2 linked regions of the Butyrivibrio fibrisolvens genome follow. The protein of the gene in region 2 interacts with the protein of the main gene of each other region in a pairwise test. Links are inferred from orthologs where the notes say so. Each region holds a gene or a part of one and is shown on either strand. Other genes may lie near its edges. The genes, in order: I7804_RS09395 and recJ.

Evidence for each region.
Region 1: the proteins of recJ (region 2) and I7804_RS09395 interact in binary tests that used the Escherichia coli proteins (3 or more experiments, as listed by UniProt). The link is inferred for Butyrivibrio fibrisolvens from one-to-one orthologs.

Annotation. Positions count from the first base shown.
Region 1 is NZ_CP065800.1:2,277,655-2,288,806, reverse strand. Bases 3,310-6,223 are described here. They hold I7804_RS09395 (DNA topoisomerase), read right to left. Parts: upstream 5,887-6,223; coding sequence 3,733-5,886; downstream 3,310-3,732. Other genes in these bases: I7804_RS09390 (hypothetical protein), read right to left, coding at 5,975-6,223; I7804_RS09400 (UDP-N-acetylglucosamine pyrophosphorylase), read right to left, coding at 3,310-3,615. Outside these bases: I7804_RS09415 (hypothetical protein), read right to left, coding at 1-693; I7804_RS09410 (GGGtGRT protein), read right to left, coding at 986-2,005; I7804_RS09405 (iron-sulfur cluster assembly scaffold protein), read right to left, coding at 2,030-2,722; more of I7804_RS09400, read right to left, coding at 2,938-3,309; more of I7804_RS09390, read right to left, coding at 6,224-7,375; asd (aspartate-semialdehyde dehydrogenase), read right to left, coding at 7,602-8,687; argH (argininosuccinate lyase), read right to left, coding at 8,919-10,304; I7804_RS09375 (hypothetical protein), read left to right, coding at 10,589-11,152.
Region 2 is NZ_CP065800.1:1,841,614-1,852,783, forward strand. Bases 3,476-6,407 are described here. They hold recJ (single-stranded-DNA-specific exonuclease RecJ), read left to right. Parts: upstream 3,476-3,997; coding sequence 3,998-5,818; downstream 5,819-6,407. Other genes in these bases: secD (protein translocase subunit SecD), read left to right, coding at 3,476-3,802; I7804_RS07620 (UDP-N-acetylmuramoyl-L-alanyl-D-glutamate--2,6-diaminopimelate ligase), read left to right, coding at 5,870-6,407. Also shown: scfB (thioether cross-link-forming SCIFF peptide maturase), read left to right, coding at 60-1,511; more of secD, read left to right, coding at 1,526-3,475; more of I7804_RS07620, read left to right, coding at 6,408-7,360; replication restart helicase PriA, read left to right, coding at 7,829-10,216; def (peptide deformylase), read left to right, coding at 10,287-10,778; fmt (methionyl-tRNA formyltransferase), read left to right, coding at 10,778-11,170. UniProt on the Escherichia coli protein: Single-stranded-DNA-specific exonuclease.

The sequences.
Region 1 (11,152 bases), 440 kb from region 2 along the record:
GTCGAAACGTGAACAAAGATAAGTAAAGAATGACTCCTGAAGAGTTCTGCCATTCTGCCTGTATAACAAGGCTGTAGCCTTATGATGATCAGGTCTGAATCCTATAAAAGCACAGTCAGTTACATAAGTTATGTTAAAATCATAAGTTTTTGCAGGATCGAGCTGTTTTACAAGACAATCTATAGCACTGTCAGGACTTAGTTTGCTCTCATCTATTGGTGCTCCCTGAGCCTGATTTCCTGCAAGCCTTTTAAGGGAATTGACCATTCTTGCATAATTATCAAAATAATATGGGATTTTGACCTTCCTACCTCCATACCTGATGGTAATACAATCGGTGGTCTTAAAACCGCCTTTTGATAAATATGTTATTACATCGGCATACCAGGCAGTAATCTCATTGGCATATACTGTTTCAGGCGCTCCTAAAGTCCTTTGGATGATAAAATACCTATCCCTTTCATTAACAGTCACTGCCACTCTCTTATCGGAAAGAGATTGATACAAACAATATGCAATAAACGCCAAAAAGGCGATGCTGATTCCTGTAAATATCGCATATTCCATAGCTGATTCCAATACTAGGTATTTTAAAATAAAACCGTATCCTCCAATAGAAAAGCCTCCGATGATCATCATTCCTACAATATCAAAAATCTTAAATCCAGCTGATTCTCTTACCTGATAAGTCAATGCGTATCTCCTCCAAACAAATATAATAATAAACCATTTACTGCAACAGTAATACTTATCTATGTCCTCTGAGTCTTTTAGTTTTCCCCAGTCGCAACAAAGCCATAATTATTATACAAGTAAATCAAATTTCTTAATTACCAGATACGACAGAATGCATCTTTGATACGACGAAATGCACATCAAACCGTAAATTGCATTTTGAAATGTTTAAAGCCTGGTTATTTAGCAAAAAAAGCCGCCACACCAAAACAGTGTGACGGCCTTCATTACTTACACTTATGTTTGATAATTAGAACTTACCAGCCTTTGCAGCCTCTTCGATAGATACAGCTGTAGAAACAGTCATACCAACCATAGGGTTGTTACCAGCGCCGATAAGACCCATCATCTCAACGTGAGCAGGAACTGAAGATGAACCTGCGAACTGAGCGTCTGAGTGCATACGACCCATAGTATCTGTCATACCATAGGAAGCAGGACCTGCAGCCATGTTATCTGGGTGAAGTGTACGACCTGTACCACCACCTGAAGCAACTGAGAAGTACTTCTTACCAGCTTCAATACGCTCTTTCTTGTATGTACCTGCAACTGGGTGCTGGAATCTTGTAGGGTTAGTTGAGTTACCTGTGATAGATACGTCAACGTTCTCCTTCCACATGATAGCAACGCCTTCCTGTACGTCGTTAGCGCCGTAGCAGTTAACCTTTGCACGAGGAGAGTTAGCATCCTTAGAGTAGCACTTTCTGAATACTTCCTTAACCTCACCTGTGTAGTAATCGTACTCAGTCTCTACATATGTGAAACCGTTGATACGAGAAATGATCTGTGCAGCGTCTTTTCCAAGACCGTTAAGGATAACGCGAAGAGGCTTTTTACGAACCTTGTTAGCCTTCTCAGCGATACCGATAGCACCCTCAGCTGCTGCGAATGACTCGTGACCAGCAAGGAATGCGAAGCACTCTGTGTCCTCTTCAAGGAGCATCTTACCAAGGTTACCATGGCCAAGACCTACCTTACGACGATCAGCAACTGATCCAGGGATACAGAAAGCCTGAAGACCGATACCGATTGCTGCAGCAGCATCAGCAGCCTTACGGCAGTTCTTCTTGATAGCGATAGCAGCACCTACTGTGTAAGCCCACTTAGCGTTCTCAAAACAAATTGGCTGAATGCCTTCGATGAGCTTGTAAACATCGATACCAGCATTCATGCAAATATCTCTACATTCTTCTATTGAAGAGATTCCATACTCCTTAAGGCAAGCCAGGATCTGGGGCTCTCTTCTTTCATATGATTCAAATAAAGCCATTATTATATTCCTCCTTACCTATAATTACTCGTGTCTAGGATCAATGCAACGAACTGCATCAGCAACACGTCCATACTGTCCTTTAGCCTTCTCAAGAGCTGTGTTGGCATCATCACCAGCTTTGATGAAGTCCATCATCTTACCAAAGTTAACATACTTGTATCCGATGATCTCATCGTTCTCATCAAGAGCGATATCTGTAATGTAACCATCTGTGAGCTCAAGGTAACGAGGTCCCTTCTCAAGAGTACCGTATGTTGTACCAACCATTGAACGGTTACCCTTACCAAGGTCTTCAAGACCTGCACCGATCTGAAGTCCGTCTTCAGAGAATGCAGACTGTGATCTACCATAAACGATCTGAAGGAAGAGCTCTCTCATAGCTGTATTAATAGCATCACAAACAAGGTCTGTGTTAAGAGCTTCAAGAACTGTAAGGCCAGGAAGAATTTCTGAAGCCATAGCTGCAGAATGTGTCATACCTGAACATCCGATAGTCTCTACAAGTGCCTCCTGAATGATACCTTCCTTAACGTTAAGGGAAAGCTTACAGCAGCCCTGCTGAGGAGCACACCAGCCGATACCATGTGTATAGCCTGAGATGTCCTTTATTTCTTTTGACTTAACCCACTTAGCCTCTTCCGGAATGGGAGCTGCGCCATGGTGTACCCCTTGAGTTACAGGGCACATGTTTTTTACCTCTGTTGAGTAAATCATGTAAAATCTCCTTTCGTATTGTAAAGTAACTTTCATTACTTACTACCGAATAAAAAAATAGATTGGTGTCTGCCAAGCACCAATCCTATTTTTGCATATAATCTCTTTAATTTCAATGGGGAATGATATTTTTTTAACAGCTTTTTATACATTACAAATATAAGCTATGCATAAATACTGCCTAATATCTCATATCGTCACCAAGGCAGATAGTATTAGTCATGCTTGGGCACGATGTTGTCCTGATTCTTGTAGATATGATGATCCGGAATGCATCCACGCACGCAGCTTGTAGGATAGATATTGGACCATCTTCCGATGCAGGTACCTGGGTTAAGTACGCTGTTACAGCCAACTTCTACATGATCGCCTAGCATAGCACCAAACTTCTTAAGACCTGTCTCGCACTTATCATCAGATGCTGTATCCTTGACTACAACAAGCTTCTTGTCACTCTTAACATTGGATGTGATAGAACCTGCGCCCATATGTGCGTAGTTTCCAAGGACAGAGTCTCCAACATAGTTGTAATGAGGAACCTGAACCTTGTTAAAAAGGACTACGTTCTTAAGCTCAGTAGAGTTGCCTACTACAGCTCCCTTGCCCACGATAGCATTACCTCTAATGAAAGCGCACTGGCGGACTTCAGCATCTTCATCGATGATACAATAGTCTCCAAGATATGCTGAGTCAAATACTGTAGCACTCTTAGCTACCCATACATGCTCTCCTCTTTGCTCGAACTTGTCCTTAGGAAGCTTTGGACCAAGCTCAGCTATGAAGTCCTTGATCTTAGAGAGAACTTCCCAAGGATATGTAGCTCCCTCAAAAAGATCTGCTGCTATAGTTTCATTTAAATCGTACATATTTTTAATAGTATATGCTTCTAACATAATAGTTCCTCCTGCATTGATAAAAACAAATTTATTATTTTATATTCAATATTAAGTATTCAATGCCTTTTCTAATTTTTTATTGCTGTTTAATGTTATTGCTTTTTTAGAACCATTTCAACTGTTTTTCCCAGATGATGTCTTAGCTTTATCACCAGATCCTTTAGCACCTGATGCTTTCGAACCCGATGACTTCTTAGCTTCAGGATAGTACTGATCTATCGTCCTGAACCTTTGCATCAGCTGGTTCTTGTAATTGTTCTCTTTGACCTGATTGGTTCTTCTTGATACGAAGTCGTCCAGCTTGTCCATGTATTCTTTTTCAGAAATAGCACCTTCTGCAACTCCTGTAAGTCCTTTCTCCCAGGACGCGGTAAGTGCAGGATTGAGCATAGGCTTCATTGATATAGCTACTGTCTCATATACCATCTCGCCCAGCTGCGTAGGTGTTATGATCTGCGTCTTCTTGTTAAGATTCAGATACTTGATGGCAAAAAGCTTGGTAAGGATACCGGCACGTGTTGCTGATGTTCCGATTCCGCTTCCCTTGATCTGGGATCTTAATTCTTCATCTTCTATAAACTGTCCTGCATTCTCCATTGTAAGGATCATGGTTCCTGAATTATAGCGCTTAGGCGGAGCTGTCTCACCTTCCTTTACAGACATTCCGGATACAGGGATCTTACTTCCCTTTCTGATCTTCTGAAGTTCTTCAAAGAAAGCTTCATCCGTCATCTGCTCTTCATTTTCAGCACTGTTTTCACCCTCACTGTCTTTTTCTTTTTTCTTAAAGAAAGAATAATCCATCACATGAAGATAGCCCTTTGAAGATAGAACCTTGAAGTTACTGTAGAAGTGCTCTTTGTATGGAACGCTCTCACCTCCGGGCAATTCCTTGGACTGACTGAGCTGAAGTTCAAGATCAAGCGCAACCTTCTGATACTGAGCAGCCGGGAAGAATATAGCAAGGAATCTTCTTACAATGATCTCGTATACCTTTTGTGTAGTAGCAGAGCATCCGGAAAGTGCAGATAAGCCCTGGCCTGTAGGTATGATAGCATAGTGATCGGTTATCGCCTTATCATCGCAGTACCTGGTCTTGGCTATACCTTTATATGACTCGTGCTGCAGGATCGACTTAGCATACACACCTGCCTGAGGATAATTGGTAAGACCTGATATATTCTTATCTATTACCTTACAGATAGCAGATGATAATACTCTGGCATCTGTTCTTGGATAAGTTGTAAGCTTCTTCTCATATAGTTCCTGAGCTACAGCAAGTGTCTCATCAGGATTGATCTTGAAGAATCTGGAACAGTCATTCTGAAGTTCCGCAAGGTTATAAAGAAGCGGTGCATTCTTGGTTTCTTTCTTTTTCTCAGCTTTTGCTACAGTAAGTTCAAGAGGATCGGCAGATTGTTTGCACAGTTCTATGAGAGCATCAGCATCTTCTTTTTTCTTAAAGCCCTTTTCAGAATAAAGAGCCGGGGACTGATCATACTTACTCTCAGGCTGAACTTTCCACTCAGCATCCGGATTCCTGTCACCTATAGCAAGGGCAGCATTGACTTTATAGAAAGATGTCTTGACGAAGTTCCTGATCTCACGCTCTCTGTCAACAACTATGCCCAGAACACAGGTCATAACTCGTCCTACAGATACAACTCCCTTATCAGCGCCCAGATATGTCTTGATATTATAGCCATATCTAAGTGTCAGAGCTCTTGAGAAGTTGATACCCATAAGATAATCTTCCTTGGCGCGAAGATAAGCTGCCGATCCAAGATTATCATATGCTGAGTCATCCTTGGCTTCTCTGATACCTCTGATGATCTCCTCTTCTGTCTGAGAGTCGATCCAGACACGCTTCCTGGTCTTATCCTTTACACCGGCCTGGCGGTCAACAAGTCTGTATATATACTCACCCTCTCGTCCCGAGTCAGTGCAGATGTATATAGTATCAACATCAGCACGGTTAAGTATGCCGCTTACAATATTGAACTGCTTGCGTACGCTTGGTATAACTTCGTATTTGAATTCTTCCGGAATGAAAGGAAGTGTATCCATCTGCCACTTCTTGTACTTCTCATCATAGACTTCCGGATAACTCATTGTGACAAGATGTCCTACGCACCAGGTTATGATAGAATTGTCTGATTCCCAGTATCCGTCTGCTTTTCTGTATTTTTCGTTATCAGCGTGCTCAAGAGCAGCTCCAAAAGCCTGAGCTACACTTGGTTTCTCCGCTATATAAACGCTTTTTGACATTAGACCTCCTAAAAAAGCGGTTTTTTCGTTTAAAAAAGGTCATGCCGCCGGGCATGACCTTTACATTGCAGGTTAGGCAAATCCCTTATCAGGCATTTTTCTTAGCCTTAGTCTCTTCTTCGACATCTTTTTTCTTAGAAGCTGCTTCTTCTGCACGTTTTTTATCTCTTTCAGCTTTTCTCTTCTTAGCAAGTTTTTCTCTTTCTTCGTGCTTTTGTCTTGCCTCTTTTTCAATCTTATTTCTTTCTTTGGAAAGCTCTCTTTCTGCTGATTTCTTTTCCTTTTCAGCAAGCTTCTTGGCTTTCTTAGCTTCCTTTCTTTCAGGAGCTGTTCTCTTCTTTTCTTCTCTCTGAGCTGCCTTCTGTGCTCTGCGAGCTTCAAGCTCTTCTTTCTTCTGAGCAGGAGTCTTAGGTGTATATCTCTCGATAGCTGTCTCTTCTACGATGTAGTTCTTGAGCGTAGATACATTGTCATATGCGCCATCGAAACGGATCATTTTGTTATTGTTGTCATTGAAATATGTAAGTGCAATAGAGTTTGCATTCTTGCCTGATATCTCGTAGTCAACCATATCCTTCTCATCTACAACTTCACCAAAGCTGAAGATCTTGTGGATACCAAAGCGGTTCTTGTTAACAATAAGACGAAGGCTAAGTCTCTCCTGTAAGAGATAAGCTGCAAGTACAGCAAGTACAGAGATAAGGAACGGGATACCTACTGTATGTGAGAATGCCTCATTCAGGTCATTATGAATTCTGTCATAGTACAGACCGTCAAGGCAGAATGCTGCATAGAGTACTACTACCTTACAGATTGTAAAGAGTCTGTAGTTCTTAGCAGAAAGCTTAACTTCAAAACGGGACTCTGTCTCGTTCTCAACGTGATCTGAATATGGATCCTTAACTGTCTCGATCACAGCTTCAGGGTGCTTCTTGTAATCTCTTGCTACAAGATAAAGGAATGCAGCTACCCATACAACATTGGCAAGTACAAGACCTGCAATAGCCTTAGGGCTGAAGTGTCCTGCAAATCCATACCATACGAAAGCTACAAATATTGTCATAGGAAGGAGCTGGATAACTCCGCATACAGCGCGAAGAACTACGCTGTTCTCAAAATATGGAATAAAGTTCATAGCAACATATGAACCGTCAACCTTAGTATAGTACCAAGGATTGATAAGTCTCCAGAAAAGGAGCCAGATGATACCGCACAGGATCAGCATCCATACGTTAGAAGCTGTAGAATACTCTGCTCCATTAGCTGCATGCCACCAGATATAATGGATCATCGGCACTGATGCTGTGATAAGTGAAAGGTTAAAAGAAATTGCATTCGCAAGGCCATGAACCTTGAGAAGTTTAGTACATAACAATCTGCCTATTATGGTAATAAGTCCGATAAGGGCTATATCCCAAACACTGAAAGTATTACCTGAAAAAGGCAATTCTGCAACCAAGGCTGCAATTAGGATCTGTAAAGTAATCATTATAAGATTCCTCCCAATAGAATAAGCGTCAGTGAAGTCATCTATCCCTAGTCGCCCCCTCATCCCAAGGCATCAGGAAAGTGTCAACACCAACGCTTATTATAAAACAAATCTCAGTAGAATTCTATAATAGTTTTTATAATAAATTAAGAATTCTTCTTTTATCTATATCAGAGGCTTTCAGACTACAATCAGCCGCAAAATCCCGCGATAGAAACTCTTTCAATTACTTGGCCTGAATATATCCAAGAGCCTTCATAAGCTCAGCGCACTCTACAGCGCCGCCTGCTGCTCCTCTGAGAGTGTTATGTGAAAGACCTACGAACTTCCAGTCATATACGCTGTCCTTACGAAGTCTTCCGATAGACACACCCATACCGCCTTCATAATTAACATCAAGCGCAACCTGAGGACGATTGTCATCTTCAAGGTACTGGATGAACTGCTTAGGAGCAGATGGAAGGCCAAGTTCCTGAGGCTTACCTGTAAATGAAACAAGCTTCTCAATAAGTTCTTCCTTAGTAGCTTCCTTCTTGAATCTTACAAAAGCAGCTGCTGTGTGACCATAAAGAACAGGAACACGGATGCACTGTGTTGTGATAACAGGGCTCTCAGCAGGAACTATCACACCATTTTCGATATGACCGAAGATTCTAAGAGGCTCAAGCTCTGACTTCTCTTCTTCTCCTGAGATGAATGGAATGATGTTGCCAACCATTTCAGGCCACTCTTTGAAGTTCTTACCTGCACCTGAGATAGCCTGGTATGTTGTAGCTACAACTTCATAAGGGCCATACTCTTTCCATGCAGCAAGAGCAGGTGTATAGCTCTGGATAGAACAGTTGGGCTTAACTGCGATGAAGCCTCTTGTAGTACCAAGACGCTTTTTCTGATATTCGATGACATCGCTGTGCTGAGGGTTGATCTCAGGTACGATCATAGGAACATCAGGTGTCCAGCGGTGAGCTGAATTGTTAGAGATAACAGGAGTCTCAGTTTTAGCATACTCCTCTTCTATAGCCTTGATCTCATCCTTGCTCATGTTAACAGCTGACAGAACGAAATCAACATCAGATGCAACGCCCTTAACGTCTGTTACATCCTTAATTACAAGATTCTTAACTGCTTCCGGCATCGGATCATCCATCTTCCATCTGTCTCCGACGCTCTCTTCATAAGTCTTACCTGCACTTCTGGGGCTGGCTGCAACTGTAGTAACTTCAAACCATGGATGATCTGAAAGAATAGAGATGAATCTCTGACCTACCATACCTGTTGCACCAAGGACTGCCACTTTCAACTTTTCACTCATAATAATGCTCCTCTTCCAATGCTTTTACGCGTCCCGTACTTTAGCGCGTTAATTTGCTGTTTATTATAATCTTATTTTTTTCTCTGTGAAAAGAGATAAAATATACATTTTTTACCATATAGTCAAAAACTTTTATATATCTTTGCATAAAAACAGTGTTCTTACATATAGTTCTTGTATATATTTTTCTTGTATATATTTCTCTTATATATTTTTAGCCACAAACTTATTTCAAATCTTATAGTCTTCAATGAACTTCTCATTGACTGCAATGACTTTCTCCATAGCACTTATACCGGGAGCTCCGATGGTAAGTCTCTTTTCAACACAGGTCTTAAGAGATATTGCTTCGTATATATCATTATCGAAATGTTCATCAAAAGACTTAAGCGTATCTATATCAAGATCATCAATAGCACATCCCTTATCTATACAGTGAAGTACGATCCTACCTATAACAGAATGTGCATCCCTGAAAGGAACACCCTTAACAACCAGATAATCTGCTGCATCAGTTGCATTTGTAAATCCGTTCATCGCACTCTTTTGCATGACCTCTTTGTTGAACTTAAGGGTTCTAAGCATATCTGTAAAAAGAATCAGGCAGTTTAAGGCATTGTCCATCGCATCAAATGCTACCTCTTTGTCTTCCTGCATATCCTTGTTGTATGCAAGAGGTATACCCTTCATGGTAGTAAGAAGACTCATGAGATCTCCGTAGATCCTGCCTGTCTTACCGCGTACAAGCTCAGCTATATCAGGGTTCTTCTTTTGAGGCATGATACTGCTGCCTGTAGAGTAGGCATCATCTATAGTCACGAACTGATACTCATTAGAGTTCCAGATGATAACTTCCTCTGAGAATCTTGAAAGGTGCATCTGCATGATAGCAAGCGCAGACATATACTCAAGAAGATAATCTCTGTCTGCTACAGAGTCCATACTGTTAAGAGTAGGGCCATCAAAGTCAAGGAGCTTTGCTGTATACTCTCTGTCCAGATCATAAGTAGTACCTGCAAGAGCGCCTGATCCTAAAGGACAATAATTCATTCTCTTATAGATATCCTTCATACGGAGGGCATCACGCTTGAACATCTCAAAATACGCACCAAGATGATGGGCAAGTGTAAGAGGCTGCGCCTTCTGAAGGTGTGTAAAGCCTGGCATGTAGGTATCAATATGCTCTTTTTGAAGATCAAGAAGAGTTTTGAGCATATCGATAATAAGTTCCTGCGTCTCTTTAACCTTATCTCTTGTATAAAGTCTCATATCAAGCGCAACCTGGTCGTTACGGCTACGCCCTGTATGCATCTTCTTGCCGGCATCGCCTATCCTGTCTATGAGATTAGCTTCTATAAAGCTGTGTACATCTTCATATTCAGTAGTTATAGAAAGCTTACCGCTCTCAACATCTGCCATGATAGAGTCAAGCCCCTTGAAGATAGCCTCTTTATCTTCATCTGTGATGATTCCCTGTTTGGCAAGCATTGTTACATGAGCTCTGGAGCCTCGTACATCTGCCTCCAAGAGCCTTTTATCAAAAGATATAGATGCATTAAAATCCCAGGCAAGCTGGTCTGTTTTACCTTGAAAACGGCCACCCCAAAGTTGTGCCATATGAATTCCTCCTGTATATTTATACATGTTATGAATGCTACTTTACCACATTAACTATAGCAATGCAAGTTCTAAAATGTATATTTCTGAATGTATTATGCATTTTTATTCGTGCAATATTCATTTTATCTTATAAAGCCATTATATTATTAAGTATAATAAAATAATAGCAGGGTCAAACTGAATTGTCCCTATTATGACTATTATCCTTTATATACTTTTGATAAAATATGTTAGGTATACAATTATCGTTTTTTCAAAATCCAAAACCATACGAGGCAGCAATGATAAAAGGAAAAAGTTCTGAATCCATCTTCTTAAATGAAAATATGATGGCGGTCGCATGCTTGTTAGCTGTACTTACAAGCATAGCTTCTTTTGCTTTGTTATGTCTTCAGGGCGGAAGTTATCTGACTATATTTGAGATTACGATAAAGCTCGTAACGACCATTGCCATGTTCTTTGCGTTCCGTCATTACAACTGGGACGTTGCCAAAGGGCTTATGGGCGGCGTTCTCTTTTGCTTTATGTATCAGGAAGCTTATCTTGTTCTGGGGAAGCTTTGGAGTGAGCAGGATTTTGACGTATACCTGGTTGTTGGTGTTCAGGGAAGCCTGTATCTGGCAGCCGCCGGTATGTCTTTTCTCATGACTATTATAATCACTATCAATCATTTTCTAATCAATTATGCACTTCATGGTAATCCGGAGAATGTTATATTCAACCGAATGGCTATCATTTTTAAAATTATTATTTACATCATCCTCATAGTAACCAACAGCATGCTGGGCTTTTCTGCTTTGATTTTGTGGGCCAATGCACTTTTGTATATATCTGACATGTCTATA
Region 2 (11,170 bases):
GTTTTCTGTGTTTTTAAATTTTAATATTATTTACTGGTAGATAGAGAGTTATAGATTTAATGGTACATTTATTTAAAAATAATGGTTATAACATCGTTCTTGATGTGAACAGCGGCAGTGTTCATGTAGTTGATGAGATTGTATATGATCTTATTCCTTCAGTAGAAGAGATTCTCAAAGGAATGTTTGGTACAGCTCAGATTCCTGATGAAGAAGAGAATGGTGAAGTTAGTAAAGAGCTCCTTGAAGAAGTATCCAAGAGTATTATTATAAAGGGTACAACATATCCTGAGAGCGAAGTGGCAGAGGCTGTAGAAGAGATCCTTTCATTAAGACAGGCTGGACAGCTTTATACAGATGATATATATGAGAATTATGTAGAAGAGTTTAAGACTCGCGATACAGTAATTAAAGCTTTATGCCTTAATATAGCGCATGATTGCAATCTTCGTTGCAAATATTGTTTTGCAGATGAGGGAGAATATCATGGTCGTAAGGCTATGATGACATTTGAAGTCGGTAAGGCTGCACTTGATTTCCTTGTTAAGAATTCAGGTAATCGTCATAACCTTGAGGTTGATTTCTTTGGCGGTGAGCCTCTTATGAACTGGGAAGTTGTAAAACAGATCGTAGAGTATGGCCGTAGCATTGAAAAAGAAGCTGGTAAGAATTTCAGATTCACAATTACGACTAATGGTACTCTTCTTACTCAGGAGATACTTGATTATTGCAACAAAGAGATGGGTAATATAGTTCTCTCGATTGATGGACGTAAGGAAGTCAATGACAAGATGAGACCTAATGCTGCCGGTCATGGAATGTATGATGTGATCGTTCCTAAATATCTTAAAGTTGCAGAGTCCAGACATCAGCTTAGATATTTCGTTAGAGGTACATTTACTCATAACAACCTTGATTTCTCTGAAGATGTTAAGCATCTTGCAGATCTTGGCTTTAAGCAGATTTCAATGGAGCCTGTAGTTGCAAAGCCGGAAGATTGGTATGCTATTAAAGAAGAAGATCTTCCAAAGCTTAAGGAAGAGTATGATAAGCTTGCAAAGATTTACCTTCAGTATCGCAAAGAAGGTAAAGGATTCAATTTCTTCCACTTCAATATTGATCTTTCAGGTGGACCTTGCGTAGCTAAGCGTCTTTCAGGATGTGGAAGTGGTTGTGAATATGTAGGCGTTACACCTTGGGGTGACATCTATCCTTGTCATCAGTTCGTAGGTAACGAAGATTTTATTATGGGTAATGTCTTTGAAGGAATCAAACGTACTGATATTCAGCAGAAGTTTAAAGAGAGTAACGTATACTCAAGACCTGAGTGTCAGAAGTGCTTTGCAAGATACTATTGCAGTGGTGGATGTAGTGCTAACGCCTATAATTTCAATGGAGAAATCAACACAGTATATAAAGAAGGTTGTGAACTTCAACGTAAGCGCATAGAATGTGCGATTATGATAAAAGCGGCACTTGCTGAAGAAGCAGATGCCAAAAACGTGGGTTAACGGAGGTTATTAAAATGAAAAAGTTAAAGCAAGTACTGCCATTAGTTGTTGTACTGGCTGTACTGGTCGGATTGTTCTACGTTGCCTGGCATGGAGTTGGGGAAACACGTGATGGCTCTATGCACGACATCAATTTCGGTCTCGATCTAGCTGGTGGTGTCAGCATTACTTACCAGGTAGCCGGTGAAAATGGTGGAACACCTACAACTCAGGAGATGGATGATACTGTATCAAAGCTTTCAAAGCGTGTAGCTTCTGAACTTAATACTACAGAAGCTTCTGTTTACAAAGAAGGTTCTGATCGTATCACAGTAGAGATTCCAGGTGCTACAGATGAGATTTTCGAAACACTTTCAACACCAGGTAATCTGTATTTCATTCGTGAGTACAATGATCAGGGAACTCCTAACTATTATGATCCCTATGGTATGGGATACTCAGCATTCTATATGCTTTCTGATGGTGTAACAGTTGAGTCTCTTCAAGCTAGTGGAGATATCGTTCTTTCAGGAGAAGATATTGCTGATGCACAGGCCGGTGTTGACAATTCTGGAACAGGTTCTGAGTATATCGTAGAGCTTACACTTACATCTGAAGGTGCTAAGAAGTTCGCTACAGCTACAGAAGCAGCTTATGCTAACGGATGGACTATTGGTATCTACTATGATGGCGCATTTATTAGTGTTCCAAGAGTGCAGGCTGTTATATCAGACGGTAAGGCTTCAATCACAGGTATGAGTTCATATGAAGCTGCAGAAAACCTCGCATCTACAATTCGTATTGGTGGACTTGATGTATCTCTTACAGAACTTCGTGCTAATGTCGTAGGAGCTCAGCTTGGTGCCAGTGCTATTCATACAAGTAAGATTGCAGCTATCATTGGTCTTGCTCTCATCGTTCTGTTTATGATCATCATCTTCAGGATCCTTGGTGTAGCAGCATCAATGGCTCTTGGTTTTTACTGCTGCTTCATGGTAATACTTCTTTCAGCATTTGATATAACACTTACTCTTCCTGGTATTGCAGGTATCATTCTTTCAATCGGTATGGCGGTTGATGCTAACGTTCTTGTATTTGCTCGTATCAGAGAAGAAATTGCTAACGGCAGCGCTGTAGATAAGGCAATGAAAGCCGGATATTCCAAGGCTCTTTCAGCTATCCTTGATGGAAATATTACAACACTTATTGCTGCCGGAGTTCTTGGACTTCGTGGAACAGGTACAGTAAGAGGTTTCGCTATAACTCTTGCACTTGGTATAGTTATTTCCATGTTCACAGCACTTTTTGTAACAAGAGGAATTTCTGCACTCCTTTATAACCTTGGATTTAAGACTGAATCTTTCTATGGTAAGGCTAAAGCTCCTAAGAAGATTGACTTTGTATCTAAGAGGAATATCTTCTATGCGATTTCTGTTCTTATAATCGTATGTGGTATAGGTACATGTGTATATAATCACACAGCAGGTAATCATGCTTTCAACTATTCAATTGACTTTGTAGGTGGTACAGCTACAACAGTTACTTTCGAAGATGGCAAGACTCCTTCAGTAGAAGATCTTGAAAGCTCAATTGAACCAGCTATTATTTCAGCAGCATCTGCTGCAGATGCAAACCTTAAGAACCTGTCAATATCACATCAGATTGTTAATGATCAGGATCAGGTAGTATTTAAGACACAGTCTCTTTCAACAGATGCTTCACAGGCTGTTAATGAACTTCTTACAACAACCTATGGTGCAACAGATGTTACATACGAGACAATCAGTGCTACAATAAGTGATGAGATGACAAGTGATGCAAGCTGGGCAACAGTTATAGCTCTTATCCTTATGCTTATCTATATCTATTTCAGATTTAGAGATATTCGCTTTGGTGCAAGTGCCATCATCGCTCTTGCTCACGATGCTATCATGGTTATCATGTGCTATGCATTCACAAGACTTGAAGTTGGAAGCACATTTATTGCTGTAGTTCTTACTATTATCGGTTACTCTATCAACGATACAATCGTTACATTTGACCGTATCCGTGAGAACCAGCATGGCCTTCGTAATCAGGAGCAGCTTAAAGAGCTGGTCAATGAATCTGTTAACCAGACTCTTACTAGATCACTGTTTACATCTATCACAACATTCATCATGGTACTTTGCCTGTATGTAGTAGGTGTTCAGGATATTAAGACCTTCGCACTTCCTCTTATGGTTGGTGTAGTAAGTGGTACATATTCTTCTATCTGCATTGCATCACAGCTTTGGTTCTCTATGAAGAAGAAAAGTGTAGAAAAGGCTTAATCTTTTTAGAAAACTATTCAGACTGCAGGAAGTTAGAGCTTTCTGCAGTCTATTTTATTGCTTGGCATGAAGTTTGAATCATATATCTATTGTATTGCTTAGCATGAAGTCTGAATCATATATCTATACTATTGCTTAACATGAAGTCTGAATCATATATCTATTTTTAAGAATATTAAAAAGGGTGCTTTATAAATGTCAAAATGGATGATTGCAGCTAAGAAGGCTGATTTTAATAAAATAGCAAAAGACTTTAATATAAGTCCTATTACAGCCAGACTGTTAAGGAATCGAGGGCTGGTTGATCTGGAAGATATCAGAAGATATCTTTTTGGAGGGCGTGAAGACTTAAGGGATGCCCATGATCTTACTGATATAGAAAAGGCTGCATGTATTATGAGGGACAGGATTGATGCCGGATGTAAGATCAGAATTATCGGTGACTATGATGTGGATGGAATATGTTCTTCCTATATTCTATGGGCTGGTCTTAACTTTGCTGCAAAGGGTTCTAAAGCTTCCAGTGCAACTGAAACGATTATAGACTACAGGCTTCCGGATAGGATCAAAGACGGATATGGTCTTAACGAAAGGCTTGTTAGAGAAGCTGTAGATGACAATATCGATACTATAATTACTTGCGATAATGGTATAGCTGCATATAATGAGGTAGCTTTAGCCAAAGAGCTGGGTCTTACAATAGTTGTGACTGATCATCATGAAGTTCCGATATCTAAAGAAGGTGATGAAGAAGTACAGATCCTTCCTCCGGCTGATGCAGTCGTAGATCCCAAGAGACATGACTGCAATGTAACATTTAAGGAGATATGTGGAGGAGTCGTAGCTTATAAATTCATTCAGATTCTTTTTGAACAATATGAAAAGTCAGGATGGAATCATGCACCTTTAATGGTAGAAGATTTCTATAATGAGATGCTTGAATTTGCAGCTCTTTCAACAGTATGTGATGTCATGCCTATAGAAGATGAGAACAGAGTATTTGTCAAAGAAGGTCTTAGACAGATGGAGAATTCTCACAATCTGGGACTTAGAAGTCTTATTAATGTCAATGGCCTTCTTGGAAGCAAGATGACAGGTTATCATCTTGGCTTTGTGATAGGTCCTTGCCTTAATGCAACTGGAAGACTTGACAGTGCTATGAGAGGACTTGATCTTCTGACAGCATCAAATGAGATGACAGCAGTTAATATTGCAGGAGATCTTAAAGCGCTTAATGATAGCAGGAAGACCATGACTCAAAAAGGTGTAGATCTTGCTACGCAGGAGATGGATAAGTATGGCAAAGATATACCTAAAGTCATAGTTTTGTATCAGCCGGATCTCCATGAGTCTATAGCCGGAATAGTTGCTGGAAGAGTTAGAGAGAAGTATTCAAGGCCTACTATTGTACTTACCAATGCCAAAGAAGGCGCAAAGGGAAGCGGAAGATCTACAGAGAATTATGATATGTTCAGAGAATTATCTGAATGTAAAGACCTATTTACTAAATTCGGTGGACACAAGATGGCTGCCGGGTTATCTCTTGCAATTGATAACATAGAAGAACTCAGACAAAGACTCAATGCTAACTGTACACTTTCAGAAGAAGATTTCGTAGAAGTAAAGCATCTGGATATGATACTTCCTCTTCAGTATTTAAGCATTCCGCTTATCAAAGAGTTCGATATCCTCGAGCCTTTTGGTAATGGTAATGATAAGCCTTCCTTTGCCGCGCGTGATATAAGGATAAGATCAGGCCGCATTATGGGCAAGAATAAAAACTGCGGCAAATACAAGATTTTAGATGCTGATGGCAGAGAATACGAAATGGTATATTTTGGCAATATGGAAAAATGGCACGATTTCCTAACAGAGCGATATGGAAATGCAATAATAGATGCGTTATATAATAATAGTGTAAATACGGACATCGTCCTGAATATAGCATATTATCCTGATATCAATACATGGCAGGGTAGAGAGAGCTTGCAGATTGTTATGACAGACTTCTGCTGATCAATACAAAATGGCTGCAAGATAACAATAACAAAAATAGGAGATACACTTATGAAGCTTGAGAGTTTGCTTTCTAAATTAGAATATAAAGCATATGAAGGTAATACCGGAAGGGAAGCTGATATCTCTGATATAGAGATAAAGTCAGTTGTAAATAATTCTAAAAAAATTGAAGAAGGTTGCTTCTTTATGTGCATAAAGGGAGCAAACTTTGACGGTCATAGTGTTTCAAAAGAGGCTGCTGATAAAAAAGCTGCAGCGATCCTTGTACAGGATGATGTGGAACTTCCGGACGGTTGCACAATGCCTGTGATCAAAGTTAAGGACACTAGATATGCAATGGCATTTATTTCAGCAGCATGGTTTGGAAATCCTGCACAGAGCCTTAAAACAATAGGTATAACAGGTACTAAAGGTAAGACTACTACAACATATCTTATAAAGAGTATGCTTGAAAATGCAGGTCATAAAGTAGGTCTTATCGGAACTATTGAAGTTATAATAGGAGATAAACATATTCCTGCCAAGAATACAACTCCGGAATCATATGATCTTCAGGAGTACATGAGACAGATGGTAGATGAAGGATGTGATAGCCTTGTTATGGAAGTATCATCTCAGGCGCTTATGCAGTACAGAAGTCAGGGATTTGTATATGACCTTGGACTTTTCACTAACATAGAACCTGATCATATCGGCCCTAATGAACATAAGGATTTTGAAGACTATATGCACTGCAAGGGCCTTTTGTTTAAGCAATGTAAAGTTGGTATTGCTAATGCAGATGATGAGCACATGGAGAAGGTTGTTGAAGGTCATACCTGCAAGCTTGAAACCTTTGGATTCTCTGAAAAATCTGACCTTAGAGCTATCAACCTTGCATATATCAGAAAACCGGGACAGCTTGGAGTATTCTTTGATACAGAGGGACTTATAGAGCTTCATGCAGAAGTTCGTACACCTGGTAAATTCTCAGTTTATAATGCGCTATGCGCAATAGCAGTTGCCAGACATTTTGGCTGCACTGATGAAGAGATAACAAGTGCTCTTAAGAATGCAAAAGTCAAAGGTCGTATCGAGATGGTCAAGGTATCAGATGATTTTACTCTCATGATCGACTATGCTCACAATGCAATGGCACTTAAGAGTCTTCTGTCAACACTTAAGGATTATCGCCCTAACAGGCTTGTATGTCTATTTGGATGTGGCGGCAACAGATCCAAGCTTCGTCGCTATGAGATGGGTGAAGTCAGTGGCAGATTAGCTGATCTTACTATCATTACTTCTGATAATCCACGGTTTGAAGAGCCTCTTGATATCATTCATGATATTGAGACAGGTATGAAGAAGACTGATGGTAAGTATGTTGAGATCCCTGATAGAAAAGAAGCTATCGCTTATGCAATAGATAATGCCCAGAAGGGTGATATCATCATTCTGGCAGGTAAAGGTCATGAAGATTATCAGGAGATCAAGGGAGTCAAGTATCCCATGGATGAGAGAGATCTTATAGCTGATATAATGAAAGAGCGCAGCTTATAAGTGTATTACAACTAACTACTTATGAAAATGCCACTTGCCATTTATCCAATACCCTATGAAAGTATTAAATAACTGACACAAGGCATTTGGGGGAGTCTTTAAAAAAGCTTTATACAATTCTTATAAATGGAGAGCAGGAAAAAAGATCCTGTTTCTCCATTTTTTAACCTCATGTCGCGAGCAAAGCGAGTGACTAATGGTTCAAATTGGTGGAGTTCGCGACACCAATTTGGGTTTGAAAGTGGAACACTTTCAAACTTATAATTCCAGAAGATTTATTTAGTGCGATGTTTTTTCGTATTTGATTAAAATGAATGAGTCAGTACACTGCGCTATATTCTACAATAGATTCTTTTTGTGAAATTATGTAAGTAAGATGTCCTGGTGTCTGATATAATAAATTCGGCTTTTATATGAGTCATATAATGAATTCGACTCAAAAGATTAATTTGAATACATGAGGTTATAATGGATATTCCAACAGAATCTAATCTGATATTTGCTAAAATAATAATAGATATATCTCATGAACAGGTCGACAGAACCTTCTGTTATAAGATTCCCGATCATCTTCGCGGAAGTATAGATATAGGAACCTGCGTACTTGTACCTTTTGGAAGAGGCAATAATGTACGTACAGGTTATGTTATGGAGCTAACGGACACAGCAGATTTTGATCCTGATAAGATCAAGGAGATAAAAGGTATTGCTACTGAGAATCTGCCGGCAGAGGATGTGTTTATAAAACTTGCTGTATGGATGAAGCAAAGGTATGGCTCTACCATGTATGCAGCTCTTAAGACAGTACTTCCTGCACATAAGAAGCAGGCCGCTCTAAAGCATAAATATATATCGCTAAAAATGGCTGAGCGTGAGGCTAGAGAGTATTTTTATGAATGCAAGTCCAAAAACAGGAAAGCGCAGGAAAGGCTCCTTTCTGAGCTTTTGTCGGAGCCTGGTGAAAGGATACCTTATGAGCTTGTAACAGGTAAACTCAACATTTCTGCTGCTACGATCAGAAGCCTTAAGGATAAAGGCATTATAAGCGTAACAGAAGAAGAATATTACAGGAATCCTGTAAACATAAGTGAAGTAACAGCAAAGAAGCTGAATCTTTCGGATGAGCAACAATACGTAGTTGATAAGGTCATGAATGATTATGATGACAATATCAGGAAGACCTATCTGCTTCATGGGATCACAGGAAGCGGTAAAACTGAAGTCTATATTCGTTTGATCGAAAAGATCATAGAGCGTGGCAAGCAGGCGATAGTTCTGATTCCTGAAATCTCACTGACCTATCAGACCCTGATGAGATTTTATCGTCACTTTGGAGACAGAGTATCAGTTATGAATTCGACTCTTTCACCGGGTGAAAAATTTGATCAGTTTGAAAGGGCAAGAAACGGACAGCTTGATATTATAATAGGTCCTCGTTCAGCTCTTTTTACTCCATTTAGTAATCTTGGGCTTATAATAATAGATGAGGAACATGAGCCTGCATATAAATCGGAGCAGATGCCAAAGTATCATGCAAGGGAAGCTGCTATAGAGCTGGCAAGACTTGTCAAAGGAGGCGCAAGCGTAGTACTTGGAAGTGCGACGCCTTCTCTTGAAGCTTATTACAAAGCTATTACAGGTGAATTCGAACTATTTGAACTCACCAAAAGACTTACCGGCGGAACACTTCCTGAAGTAGAATGCGTTGATCTAAGAGATGAGCTTAGAAGCGGTAACAGGTCTATTTTTTCAAGAAGTCTTAGAGAGGGAATAGAGGATAGGCTCCAAAGACATGAACAGCTTATGCTCTTCATAAACAGAAGGGGACTTGCCGGATTTGTATCCTGCAGAAGCTGCGGACATGTGTTTAAATGCCCGCACTGCGATGTATCTTTGTCAGAGCATAAAGGGGGACGTCTGGTATGCCACTACTGCGGATATTCGGAACCTGTAACAAGAATCTGCCCTGAATGCGGATCTAAGTATGTATCAGCCTTTAGAGCTGGTACCCAGCAGATAGAAAAGGAAGTGTTAAAATATTGGCCGCAGGCCAGAGTCCTAAGAATGGATGCGGATACGACCAGAACAAAAGACTCCTATCAGAAGATACTGACAGCATTTTCTAATGAAGAAGCCGATATTCTTATAGGAACGCAGATGATAGTTAAGGGACATGACTTTCCTAAGGTTACACTTGTAGGCGTTCTGGCTGCTGATATGTCTCTATATGCCAATGACTACAGGGCAGCAGAGAGAACTTTCCAGTTACTGACTCAGGCAGCAGGAAGGGCTGGAAGGGGCAAACTTCCCGGCAAAGTAATCGTGCAGAGTTATCAGCCTGATCACTATGCCATACAGACAGCTGCTAGGCAGGATTATAACGCGTTTTATGATGAAGAGATTGCATATAGAAGACTTCTTGCATATCCTCCTGTAGCGCATATGATGGCAGTACAGATAACTTCAAGATATGAAGACAGCGGTATTAGCTTTGCAAACAGACTTAGGACTATTCTGGAACAACCTGTTGTTGCAGGAATTGGCACTGAAGATGCTATGTTTAATGCTTCTTATAACCACAGACATAATTTGGATACAGGTAATGATACAATGTCTGCTTACGTTAATGGAAGCCTTATGGAAAGCGCAAAAACGGTGATCATAGGACCTGCTGCAGCTAATATATCAAAAATTAATGATGTTTTCAGATTTGTTATATATGTTAAGTCGGCGGATTATGCTATATTAACTAGGATGAAGGACAAAATCGAACGATATACCGCTAGACTTATAGAAGCTGGACAATACCGCGGATATTCGGTACAATTTGATTTTGACCCTATAAACGGGTTCTAATGATATTTTTATTAACAACTAATGTTTTAGTATGTGCAAAAGTGCTGCACAGATTATTTGGAGGTATAAAATGGCAATAAGACAGATTCGTGAATTTGGTGATGATGTACTTGAAAAAAAGTGCAAGCCTGTCAGAGAGATGACAGATTCAATACAGGAACTTATCGATGATATGTTCGAAACAATGTATGAAGCAAACGGTGTCGGACTTGCAGCTCCTCAGGTTGGTATTCTTAAAAGAATCATGGTCATCGACTGCACAGGTGAAGACCCATTTGTATTTATCAATCCTGAAATACTTGAGACAAGCGGAGAGCAGACCGGATACGAGGGATGCCTTTCAATCCCGGGTAAGAGCGGCGTTGTGACAAGACCTAATTATGTAAGAGTTAAAGCTCTTGACCGTGACATGAACGAGTTCGAGCTTGAAGCAGAAGAGCTCTTTGCACGTGCAATATGCCATGAATGTGAACACCTTGATGGACATATGTATGTAGAAAAGGTTGCCGGCGGAGTAGAAGGACTTGTAGATAACGAAGAACTTTATAAGGACGAAAACTAATGAAAATAGTATATATGGGAACTCCTGATTTTGCTGCATATGCACTTAAAAAGCTCTATGAAGCAGGACAGGAAATAAAATGTGTTGTCACACAACCTGACAAACCAAAAGGAAGAAGCGGTAAGCTCGTATGCTCTCCTGTTAAGGAATTTGCTCTTGAAAAAAATCTTCCGGTATATCAGCCAGAAAAGATAAAGGCAGCAGATAGTGTTGCATATCTTAAAAATATAGAGGCAGATCTGTATGTAGTAGCAGCTTTTGGACAGATACTGTCTCAGGAGGTTCTTGATATTCCAAGGTTTGGATGTGTTAATATACATGCATCACTCCTTCCTAAGTACAGAGGAGCAGCTCCTATTCAACAGGCACTTCTTGATGGCAACAAAGAGACC